Regions from separate parts of the Pseudoduganella albidiflava genome, predicted to be linked through region 2. Evidence: predicted binding sites of a transcription regulator. Region 2 holds the regulator's gene; the other holds the start of a gene.
What was found. Region 2 encodes FliA, which starts transcription of late flagellar genes. Its sites were predicted from a motif close to CTAAAGTTTNNNNNNNNNNNGCCGNTA; they were not measured.
Positions count from the first base shown of each region.

Region 1: the regulator FliA is predicted to act here: its motif matches at 2,276-2,302, upstream of EYF70_RS21550 (flagellar protein FliT).

Region 1 is NZ_CP036401.1:5,202,206-5,208,090, forward strand. Features, by position in the region: gene EYF70_RS21540 (M13 family metallopeptidase) at 1-1,186, opposite strand, end outside; gene EYF70_RS21545 (HDOD domain-containing protein) at 1,406-2,218, shown strand; gene EYF70_RS21550 (flagellar protein FliT) at 2,354-2,620, shown strand; gene EYF70_RS21555 (transposase) at 2,815-3,162, shown strand; gene EYF70_RS21560 (IS3 family transposase) at 3,159-4,025, shown strand; gene EYF70_RS21565 (type IV pilus assembly protein FimV) at 4,232-5,815, opposite strand.
Region 2 is NZ_CP036401.1:1,041,618-1,047,502, forward strand. Features, by position in the region: gene flhF (flagellar biosynthesis GTPase FlhF) at 1-1,106, shown strand, start outside; gene EYF70_RS04400 (MinD/ParA family ATP-binding protein) at 1,184-2,062, shown strand; gene EYF70_RS04405 (RNA polymerase sigma factor FliA) at 2,079-2,810, shown strand; gene EYF70_RS04410 (flagellar motor protein) at 2,792-3,538, shown strand; gene motD (flagellar motor protein MotD) at 3,552-4,346, shown strand; gene EYF70_RS04420 (flagella synthesis protein FlgN) at 4,631-5,098, opposite strand; gene flgM (flagellar biosynthesis anti-sigma factor FlgM) at 5,118-5,423, opposite strand; gene flgA (flagellar basal body P-ring formation chaperone FlgA) at 5,530-5,885, opposite strand, start outside.

The DNA of each region.
Region 1 (5,885 bases), 3.3 Mb from region 2:
CCATCTGCTGCACCTTGGCCTTGGCCGCCGGCGGGAAATACTTGTCCACGTACATCTTGCCCACCGCTTCCGGCATCGCCGCGTTCAAGGCGGCCAGGCTGCGCTTCCAGCGCGGCGACAGCTGCGGCGTGCCGCTCAGCGTGCGGCCATAGAAATCGAAGCGCTGGTCGACAAACGCCTTCGGCAGCGCGCCGGTGTGCTGGTTGATCGTGTGGAAAGCCAGCCAGTCCTGCCAGGTCTGCACCGGCATTTCAGCCACCAGTGCGGCAGCGCCGATGATCGCCTGCGGGTGGTAGACGATGAACTTCTTCTGCTTGCCCAGCCCGGCGGCCTGGAAGAAGGCCTTCCAGTCGAGGCCGGGCGCCCTGGCGGCGAAATCCTTGCCGGTCCACACGTTGTTGGCCTTCTGCACGTCGGACGATTCCTCGCGCAGGCCATGCGCCTGGGCCAGCTTGCGCTCCAGCTCGAACACGCGGGCCGCGCGCGCTTCCGGCTCCGTGAAGCCGGCCAGTTTCAGCATGGCCGCGATGTGCGCCTGGTAGGCGGTGCGCAGGCGGCTCATCCGCTCGTTTTCTTCCAGGTAGAACGCGCGGTCGGGCATGCCGAGGCCGCCCTGCAGCAGGTAGGGCACGTAGTTGTCCGGGTCCGTGAAGCCCTGCGCGATCCACACGCCGAACAGGTTCTCGGTGGCGAAATCGGTGGCGTTCAGGGGATCGACGTCGGCCCGCAAGCTGGCGCCCAGCGCCTGCGTGAGGCCGGCCTTGTCCCGGATGGCGGCGATCTTGTCGAGCACGGGTCGCAGCGGCGCCGTGCCGCGCGCTTCGATGCCGGCTTCGTCCATCAGGGCCCCGTAATAGGTGGCTACCCTTTTTGCGTCGCCCTGCCCCTGCCGGCTGGCGTCATCGATGAGCTGCACGATGCGCTGGTTGGTTTCGTCGACTAGCGCCTGGGCGGCGCTCCAGCCGCTGCGGTCCGCCGGGATTTCGGTGGCGGCCAGCCACTGGCCATTGGCGAAGGTATAGAAATCGTCGCCCGGCAGTACGGCGGCGGTTTGCTGTTCGCCTTGCTGGACGGCGCCCGGCGCGCCCTGTTGCGCGTGGCTGGTGGAAAAGGCCAGTGCGGCGCACAGCGCCATGGCGAGGGTGCTCGCACGCGGCGGGCGGCGCAGTACTCGGAAGGCTTGCATAAAGTCCCTTGTTTTGTCTGTGTGAACGAATTTTTTGGCGTGGTACGCCAGTGCGCACTCTAGCGGTGCCGCTGCCCCGTGACGAGGATTGTGCGACAGACTGCGGAAATCGCGGCTAGCCTGCTGAAGTCCGGCGACACGCCGCGCGCAGAAAGCGCTTCATCGGGGTGGAAAATCCGCTATAGTTCACTTACAGCAACATATTCGGGGGCCTGCACGATGACACTTGAGGAATTGTTCGATCACCCCGCCGCGCTGCCGACGGCGCCGAAGGTGGTCCAGGAACTGGTGGCCAGCTTCGACAAGGCATCGGTCTCCACCGAAGAGATCGCGCGCAAGGTATCGCTCGATCCGGTGCTGAGCGCGAAGCTGCTGCGCCTGGCGAATTCGGCGTACTACAACCTGTCGCGCAGTATCGGTACGGTCGAGGATGCGGTACTGATGCTGGGATTCGTGGCGGTGCGCACGCTCGTCATCAGTTCGGGCCTCGTGAACGGATTCCGCACCGTGACCGGGCTCGATCTTGGCGAGTTCTGGCGCCACAGCATGCGCACGGCGGTGGCGGCCAAGTGGATCGCCAAGAAAACGCGCGACAATACCGAACTGGCGTTTACGATCGGCATGATGCACGCCATCGGGCAACTGGTGATCCACTCGGCGATGCCGGAGCGGGCCGTGGCGCTGGATGCCATCGCGCCGCCGCTCGACCAGCGCCGCCTGGCCGTGGAACGGGAAGCGCTGGGTTACACGTATGCCGACGTGGGCGCCGAGCTGGCCCGGCGCTGGCAGTTCCCCGCCGTGTTTTCCGATGCGATCGCGGCCTTCCCCGACCCGCTCGGGCGCGGCGCGGTGGACCGGCTGGCGGCCATCGTCCACGTAGCCGCCTGGCGCGTCCGCACGCTGGACGACGCCGACCCGGCCGAGCCCTTCCCGGAAGCCGTGGGCGAGGTGCTTGGAATGGATGCCAATGTCATCGACGAAATGCCGCCGCTCGACGAGCTGACCGCCGGGCTCGACGAGATGATGAAGTAGGCGATCTTGTCCGGCTGACAATGCCAAAAACTTTTTACAAATTTTTTTGCTAAAGGCCTAAAGTTCCCGCCGCCTCTGACGTAAATCATGACAAGCAGTACTCCGATCACGATTTGCAGATTAAACGGGCGCTCCATGAACTCGACCGACGTTCTCTCGATGTATGAAAATATTGCCGGACTGACCAGCAAGATGGTCATCGCCGCGCAGGGCAGCGACTGGACGTCGCTGGACCGCCTCGAGAACCAGTGCGCCGTGCAATCGGTCGGCGCGCTGGGCGGCGTGCCGGCACTGGAAGGCAGCGCCCGCCAGCGCAAGATCGACTTGCTGAAACAGATCATGGCCAACGACCGCGCCATCCGCGACGTGACCGAACCCTGGATGGGCCGCCTGAACGGCTGAGCCGATCACCTGATAACAAAAAGCGCCCTGCGGGGCGCTTTTTTGTTGCCTCAAAACGAACAGCTGGTGTCCGACACGAATGCCATCTAAATAAGCCCCCCAAGTGCAGATTCCGGGGTCAGACCCGGCGGGTCTGAGGTGTACCGGGTTTCGTGGACATCCTAAACAAGAGACAATACGTCTCAGAGGAATCCATGACAACCAAGCCAGAAAAATCCCCATCTGAAGATGCTGCCGCCGAACGGCAGCATCGTTCTGTTTACACCAAACAATTCAAGCTTGCCGCTGTTGCTCGTCTTAACGATGGCAAACAGACGGCGGAAGCGCTGGCACTGGAGCTGGGCGTCAGGCGCAATCAGCTCTATAAATGGGCCAAGGCCCTAGAGCAAAAGGGGCCGGAGGCCAGCTTCAGTTCGCGAGGGCGTAAGCCGGCGAGCGAAGAAAGTGAGATCGTGCAATTAAAGCGTCAGTTGGCTCGCGCCCAGGAGGAGCTGGCCATCCTAAAAAAGTTCGACGCGTACTTGAAGCGACAGAAGCAGTGAAGTACGCCGCCATTGAAGAACTCCGCAATCACTTCCCTGTGAAAGCGCTGTGCCGCGTGCTGGAGATTAGTCGCAGCGGCTTTTATGCCTGGCGCTGCCGGCCACCTAGCCGACGTAGCCAGGAGGATCTCTCACTACGTGAGAAAATTCGGTGCCTGCACGAATCGAGTCACCAGGCTTTGGGAGCGGTGAAGACGTGGCACCAACTGAACAGCGATGGCGTAGAGTGTGGCAAGCATCGCGTTGCGCGATTACGCAAACTTGAGGGCATTGAGGCACTGCGCAAGGCAAAGTTTCGCGTCATGCGTGCCCATCAGCACACAGAGCCACCGGCACCGAACTTGCTCGACCGAGTTTTCACCGTGCCCTTACCGAACAAGGCATGGGTCAGTGACATCACTACCATCCACACCCGCGAAGGCTGGCTACATTTGGCCATTGTTCTTGACCTGTTTGCTCGCCGGATCGTTGGCTGGGCCATGAGCCCTCGTCAAGATGCAACGCTGCCGATTGCCGCGCTCCAGATGGCGATCGTGCAGCGCCGGCCGGCACCAGGACTAATATGCCATACCGATCAAGGCTCAGTTTATGGCTCAAAGGAGTATCGGAACGTGCTCGAGACGAACGACTTAATCCCAAGTATGAGCCGACGTGGAAACTGTCATGACAACGCTGTGGCGGAGAGCTTTTTCTCCACAGTGAAGAACGAAAAAACCCGCCACATCATCTTTACGACACGGGCCGAAGCGATCACTCAAATATCCGACTACATCGAGCTGTACTACAATCTGCGGCGGCCCCATCAAACGCTGGGGTACCGCAGCCCGATCGAAATCGAAAAACAGCATCAGATGCTTAATTGAAGCGTCTACGTAACCCGGGACATCTCAGTCTGACCCCAGCCCTTCGCTGTTGGGGTGAATGCATGCGCTTTCAATGCGTCGGGCAACGCTTAACTAAGCGGAATTAGTGTCCGATACCAGAATTTCGACGCCCGTGACTGCATCGAATGCCACTGACACAACGGCATCGGGCTCCATGGCTGCTGTTTTCAAGCGACAACCAAGCCTCAGGCCACCTTGCTCTCCGGCTGGGCCGGCTCGGCAGGCTGGGCCGGCGGGGCGATCGCCGGTTCGACGCGCGCCGCGACATCGTCTTCTTCCCTGCTCCAGCTTTGCCGCACGATAGGGCTGCGCTTCAGCTTGGCCTTGCGGACGAAGTGCACGATGACGCCGAAAATAGCCAGCAACACCAGGCTGCCGGCAAACAGGAACGTCAGCAGTTTCGGCCGGGAGATCTTGATCTCCTTCTTGGGTTCCGGTGGCGGCGGCGCGGCTTCTTTCTTCGGTTCCGGTTTGGCCTTCGGTTCCTCTTCCGGCACCGCGGGCGGCTCCCCGCTCGCCGGGGCATGCGGCGCGGCTTCCGGCGCGGCGACTTCGGCAACGGCCGGCGCGGCCGCGGGCGTGCCGGCGGGTTCCGGCTGCGAAGCCGCCGCTGCCGCCATCGTGACCGCGTCGGGCGTCTTCGGCGGCGCGGCGGCGGCCGGGTTCGCTGGCGGCGCGGCAACAGGCGCAGCGTCCGGCTTGCCGGGCATCGGCAGGCTGACGCGCGCGGCGCCGGCCGTGTTCGTCATTGCCAGCTGGGCTTGCAGCGTCTTCAACTTGCCTTCCAGTTCCGCCAGCTTGTTCAGCATCGCCGGATCGGCCGCTCCGCCGGCAGGCTTGGCACTTCCCGCCTGCGGCGCAGCTTCCACCGCTTTCGCGACAGGCGCCGGCCCCCCTTCCACGCTGGCCCTGGTGGCCCGTGCCGCATCGGCCAGCTCGGCCTTCGTTGGCAGGAATGAACGCTGCGGCGCCTTCTTCTCCGGCTCGGCCTGTGCCGCCACCTCGTGCGTTGCCTCGGGTTCCTTCTCCGCGACAGGCTTGGCCGGCTTGGCGCGGCGCTTGAAATCGTCGGCCGTGGAAGCGTATTTCAAAGATTCCTTGCGTATGTCGCGCTCGCTGCCCTTGGGAGATGCGTCGGGCGAGGACCTTGGCCGGGCCGGCGCGGCGGGTTCGATCTTGCCGCCGCGCGAGGCAAACGCCTGCTCGACGGCGCCGAGCAGTTGCCGCTCGCCCGGCGTTGCTTCTTTTCCAGGCGATACGACGGCGACCAGCCGCGCGGGAGCTTTGGCGGCACGCTCGGCGGCGGCCATGGCAGCGGTAGAAATTGCCGGCGCGGCCGGCGCCGACGCCACCGCGGCAGGTGCAAGTGCAGGCGCAGGCGCGGGCGATAGCCACAGCGTCACGCCGCGCACGCGTTCCTTGCCGCCGGAGACGAGCTGGAAATACAGGTGCAGCACTTCGCCCTGCACCGGAGCGCTGGTGGTCACCTGCAGCACGCGGCGGCCGTCGCGCCGCGCGATGGCGATCTGGGCACCGGCCAGGGCCGGGTTCATCTTCACGTTGGCACCCTGGAACACATTGGGGCGGGCCAGGCGCACCTGGAGGTCGGCCAGTTCCTGCGTTGTCAGGTCGGTCAGTTCGATATCGGCCGACAGCGGCTGCCCGCTGAACGAGCGAACCGACGCTTCACCGAGCTCGGCGGCATGGGCACCGGTGGTGGCGGCCAGCGCCAGCACGGCCAGGCGGAAAGAGCGGAGCAGGAGCGGCATGTTGATCTCGATAGCGATAATTTCCGTAACGTAAGTGTTTAACGGCGGAAATTTCCAATCTTTGAGTGCC
Region 2 (5,885 bases):
TCGCGCCGTCGATGCCGCCACCGGCGCACCAACCCATGCAGCAGCCGATGCACCAGCCGATGCAGCAAGCGATGCAGCAGCCCGCGCTGGACATGGCCGGCATCACCGCGCTGGTGGCCGAGGCGGTCAACTCGGCCAAGGCCAACGCGGCCGCCGAGATGCACGGCATGATGAGCGAGCTGCGCGCCATGCGCGGCATGATGGAGACGCAACTGGCAGAACTGTCGTGGGGCACCGCGCAGCAGCGCGAGCCGCACAAGGCGGCCGTGCTGCGCGAATTGCTGGCCGCCGGCTTTTCCACCACGCTGGCCCGCCGCCTGCTCGAGAAGCTGCCGGCCGGCCGCGGCGCCGATGAAGCGCTGCGCTGGATCCGCACCGTGCTGGCGCGGAACATCGCCGCGATCGCCAACGAGGATGCGCTGATCGAGCGCGGCGGCGTGTTCGCGCTGGTGGGGCCGACCGGTGTCGGCAAGACCACCAGCACGGCCAAGCTGGCGGCCCGCTGCGTGATGCGCCATGGCCCTGAAAAGCTGGCGCTGATCACCACCGATGCCTATCGTATCGGCGCGCACGAACAACTGCGCATTTACGGCAAGATCCTCGGCGTGATGGTACATTCCGTGAAGGATGAGGCCGACTTGCGGATCGCCCTGAAAGAGCTGCGCAACAAGCACACGGTGCTGATCGATACGGTCGGCGTCAGCCAGCGCGACCAGATGGTCACCGAGCAGGTGGCCATGCTGCAGGGTACCGATGTCGATGTGAAGCGGCTGCTGTGCCTGAACGCCACGTCCACCCAGGAAACGCTGACCGAGGTCGTGCGCGCCTACCAGGGCAGCGGCCTGGCCGGCTGCATCGTCACCAAGCTGGACGAGGCCGCTTCGCTGGGCAATGTGCTCGACGTGGTGATCCGCCAGAAGCTGCAACTGTTCTACGTATCGAATGGCCAGCGCGTGCCGGAAGACCTGCACCTGGCCCAGCCGGCCGAGCTCGTCGAGCGCGCGTTCCGCCTGAAGAAGGATGTTTCCGAATTTACGGATGGCGAACTGCCGATGCTGATGGCGGCCGCCGGCAACGATGGGATGCGCGAGGTGCACCTTGGCTGACTTCAATATCGAATTGTCCAGGAATGACTGCGCCGGACATGCAGCATCGAACCACATCGACATGCGCGAGGTGCACCTTGGCTAACTTCAACTTTGATCAGGCGGAAGGACTGCGGCGCATGCTGGCCGGGCCGCCGCGGCCCCGCATCGTCACGTTCCTGTCGGCCACGCCGCAGGATGACAAGGGTGCCATGCTGGTCAACCTGGGCGCCTCGCTGGCCCGTGCCGGCAACGACGTGGTGCTGGTCGACGCCTGCGCCAGCGCGCATGGGGTTGCCTCTCGGCTGGGCGTCGACAATGGCGCCAGCCTGCTCAGCGTGGCGCGCCAGGAATGCGCGCTGAACCAGGTCATCCATGAAGTGCCGCAAGGCTTCAACGTAGTGTCGATGACGCGCGGCGAAGCGCGCAACGGCCCGCAGGAAGCGCGCCGGCTGGCCAAGGCGTTCGACGTGCTGGCCGCGCAGGCCGGCATCGTGCTCGTCGATGGCGAGTTCGATGGCGAAGCGTTTCCCGTGCCGGTGATGGCCAGCTCGGAAATCGTGGTGCAGGTCTCGAACAGCGCCACCTCGATCACGAATGCCTACATGATGATCAAGCGGCTCAACCACGAGCTGGGCCGGCGGCCGTTCGGCATCGTCGTCACCGGTGCGTCCGAGCGGGAGGCCAGGGTCGTTTACGATAATATGGCACAGGCGGCAAGCCGTTACCTGGCAGTGAATCTGATCTCGATGGGTTCGGTGCCGGCCGATGAATACCTGCACCGCGCGGCGCGCCTGGGCCGTGCCGTGGTGGATGCGTTCCCGCTGGCCGGTGCCTCGGTCGCGTTTCGTCAGCTGGCGGGGCGGTTTGCGCTGGCCGCGCCGTCGCCATCGTCGTCATTGTCGCTGGCAGCGCCATCGGCGTTATCGACGCTGGCGTCGCATCATGCAGGGAGCGGCCACCATATGCAGCACTGAACAAGAATAGAGATTTATGTACACGGTCAAAGGGAAGGTGAACAAGGATTCGCTGCTGACGGAGCACATGCCCCTGGTGAAGCGCCTTGCCCACCATATGAAGGCAAAATTGCCGCCCAGCGTGGAAGTGGATGACCTGGTACAGGCGGGCATGATCGGCCTGCTCGACGCGATCAACCGCTACGAAGAAACGCACGGTGCCCAGTTTGAAACCTATGCGGTGATGCGCATCCGCGGCGCCATGCTCGATGAATTGCGCAGCAGCGACTGGATGCCGCGCACCTTGCGGCAAGACATGCGCAAGATCGAGAACGCCATGTCGGTGCTGCAGCAAAAGCTGGGCCGCCCGCCGGCCGAATCCGAAGTGGCCGCGTCGCTGAAGCTGTCGCTCGAGGCCTACCAGGAAATGCTGGGCGAAGGCGGCGGCCACCAGCTGCTGTATTACGAAGACTTCAAGAACGAGGACGGCAGCGACAGCTTCCTCGACCGCTATGCCCAGGACGACGAAGCCGATCCGCTGCGTTCGCTGATGGACACCGGTTTCCGCCAGGCCGTGATCGATGCGATCGACGCCTTGCCGCCGCGTGAAAAACTGCTGATGGGCCTGTACTACGAAGAAGAGTTGAACCTGAAGGAAATCGGCGCCGTGATGGGCGTCTCCGAATCACGCGTGTCGCAGCTGCATACCCAGGCGGTGTCGCGGCTGCGCGCCACGTTGCGGGAGCAGGCATGGACTGGTCCAGCGTAGCGGGGCTGCTGCTGGCGCTGGCCGGCCTGATCGTGGGCATGGCACTGGAAGGCGGCGATCCGTCGTCGCTGGTGCAGCCCGCCGCGTTCGCCATCGTGGTGGTCGGCACCTTCGGCGCGGTGCTGCTGCAGACCCGGCCCGCCACGCTGCGGCGCGGCATCCTCATGCTGCAGTGGGTGTTCCGGCCGCCGGCCGACAGCCGCATCCTGCTGGCGCGCGATATCCAGGCCTGGAACCAGACCATCCGCCGGGAAGGCCCGCTGGCGCTGGAGCGCCACATGAATGGCGCGCGCAACGTGTTCCTCGCCAAAGGCTTGCGCATGGTGATCGACGGCATCCAGCCCGATAAACTGCGCCAGCTGCTCGATACCGAGATCACCGCGTTCGAGACGGCGGAGCGGCAGGCGGTACGCATCTGGGAATCGGCCGCCGGCTATGCGCCCACCATCGGCATCCTGGGCGCCGTGCTGGGCCTGATCCACGTGATGGAAAACCTCACCGATCCTTCCCGCCTGGGGCCCGGCATCGCGGTGGCGTTCGTGTCCACCATCTACGGCGTGGGGATGGCGAACCTGTTCTTCTACCCGATCGCCAACAAGCTCAAGAACATCGTCATCGCCCAGGTGCACCAGCAGGAAATCGCCGCGGCCGTGTTCCACGACATCGCCAGCGGCGACTTCTCGCGCATCATGGACGAGCGCATCGCCACGCTGATGCAGGACTACTAGCCAGGAAACCACGATGAGCTTCCAGTACCGCCGCGCGCGCCGGCCATTCGACGAGGAACCGGAAAACCACGAGCGCTGGCTGATCTCGTACTCCGACTTCATCACGCTGCTGTTCGCGTTCTTCGTGGTGATGTATGCGATCTCGTCGGTCAACATCGGCAAGTACCGGATGTTTTCCGATGCGCTCGGCGACGCGCTGGGCGGGCAGGGCGCCAACGTCAAGCCCAATACCGAGGTACTGAACCAGCCGATCCCGAATCCGAACCTGAAGAAGCGCCAGGAAATGATGCGGCAGGAGCGCGCATCGATGACCAAGCTGGCGCAGGACCTGCAATCGACGATGGCGCCGCTGGTCAAGGAAGGCAAGGTGCGGGTCACGCAGAACAGCCGCGGCGTATCGGTGGAAATCAACGCCAGCGTGCTGTTCGACCCGGCCGACGTGAACCTCACGGCCGAATCGCGCGAGGCGCTGACCGCCGTGGCCGCGCTGCTGGTCACCGATCGCCACGCGATCCAGGTCGAAGGCCACACCGACGACCAGCCGGTGCGCAACATCTATCCGTCGAACTGGGAATTGTCGTCGATGCGCGCCGCCACCGTGGTGCGGCTGTTCATCGAATCGGGCGTCGCTCCCGAGCGGCTGACGGCGGTCGGGCACGCATCGAACCACCCGGTGGCCGCGAACGACGACCCGGTCGGCCGCGCCCGCAACCGGCGCGTGGCGGTGACGATCCTGTCGGCCGTGCCGGACCCGGAGACGGAGATTCCAACGGAGCCGGCGGCGCAGGACGTGCCGGCAGCGCAATAGCAAACTGGTGTCAGGCCTTATAGTCGTTAAGTTGAGCGTTACCCGACACTTTGAAAGCGCATGCATTCACCCCAACGCGAAGGGCTGGGGTCGGGAGGAGTGCTGGCATGCATGCCAGCACCGTTGCGCAGGCGCGAAGCATGCTTCGCGAAACCCCTGCTTCACCCCGGCGGGTCTGACCCCAGAATTTGCACTTGGGGTGACTTGCAGGAAATAGGGACGGACCCTATTTTTGAAGAAATATTGCCCGGAAAATGGGGTACCTCCCCATTTTTGACGCAACTTCAGCCGGCCAGGAAGCCGCGCGAAGTGGTGGTGGTGGCGGTGAGCCCGGTCGGGCCGTAGACGTTGCCGGCAGGGTTCTGCGGGCGCAGGGCTTGCAGGGCGCCCTGGGTGTGCGACAGTTGCTTGTTGATCAGCATGCCGTTCAGGCGGTTCAATTCCTTGGCTTCGCGGGTATGCGCCAGCACGTCGTTCCACAGCGCCTTGTCGTCCGGCGTACCGTGGGTGCATAGCCACATTTCCATTCCCGCCTCGCGCGCTTCGAAGCCGGCTTCGCCCAGCGCGGCATGGCGCGTGGCGGCGAGGGCACCCATGCGCATCAACACCTCGGACTTGCGGGGCGTCAGCGCGGCAAGCCTGTCGATATCGGCGGCCACCAGCGATTGCTGCTCGTCCTTCAGGATCTGCAGCAGTTCGGTGATCAGCTGCTGCTCTTCGCGCAGCATCGATATCGGGGCGCCGTCATGCATGGGATGACCTCAATAAGTGTCAGCGTTGGCGGGAATGCAGGAGGTCCTTGACCGTGTCCAGCAGCCCGTCCGCCACTTTTTCAGAATTGACCTGGAACTGGCCATCGGCGATGGCCAGCTTGATACGTTCCACTTTCTTCGTGTCGAACACGGCGCTGTTGCTGCTGGTCGCCATGGCCTGGCCCTGGGCCGACAGCTTGACGTTTTCCGAATTCGTTTGCGTGGAAGTGGCGGCTGCCGTTTTCTCGGCGTTGCGGGCATTGCTCGTAGTCGACGCGGTGGTCGCCGGCAAACCCGCATTTTTCACTGAATCGTTGATTTTCACAGCATCTTCCTCGTTGTTGGGAGCTTACTTCGCGATTTTTACTCCATGTACGAGTTCCTTAACGGCCACGCCACTGCAAACTTTAGCGGCATGAACCGAATATCTTTCAGAACGCAACCTCGACCTGGCCGCCCGCCCGGGCGATGCCGCTGACGCTGCGGCCGCCCTGCGTGCGCACCTGTACCACCTGGCCTTCCGCCGCATTGGCGATGGCCTTGCCCTCGGCCGTGATGCGGAAGCCGCTGCCCGCCGTGACCAGCTTGACCATCTGTCCATTCAGTACGACCGGCTGGCTGCGCAGGGTATCCAGGCGCAGCGGCGTGCCTGCCGAAATGGAAACATTACTGCTGCGGCCCACCACCTGCGCCTTGTCGGTCGCGATGCTGGCCGGCAGCGTTGTCAGGTCGCCCTGCATCGTCACCAGCTGCGTTTCCGTGATGGCCTGGCCCTGCGGCAGCGGCG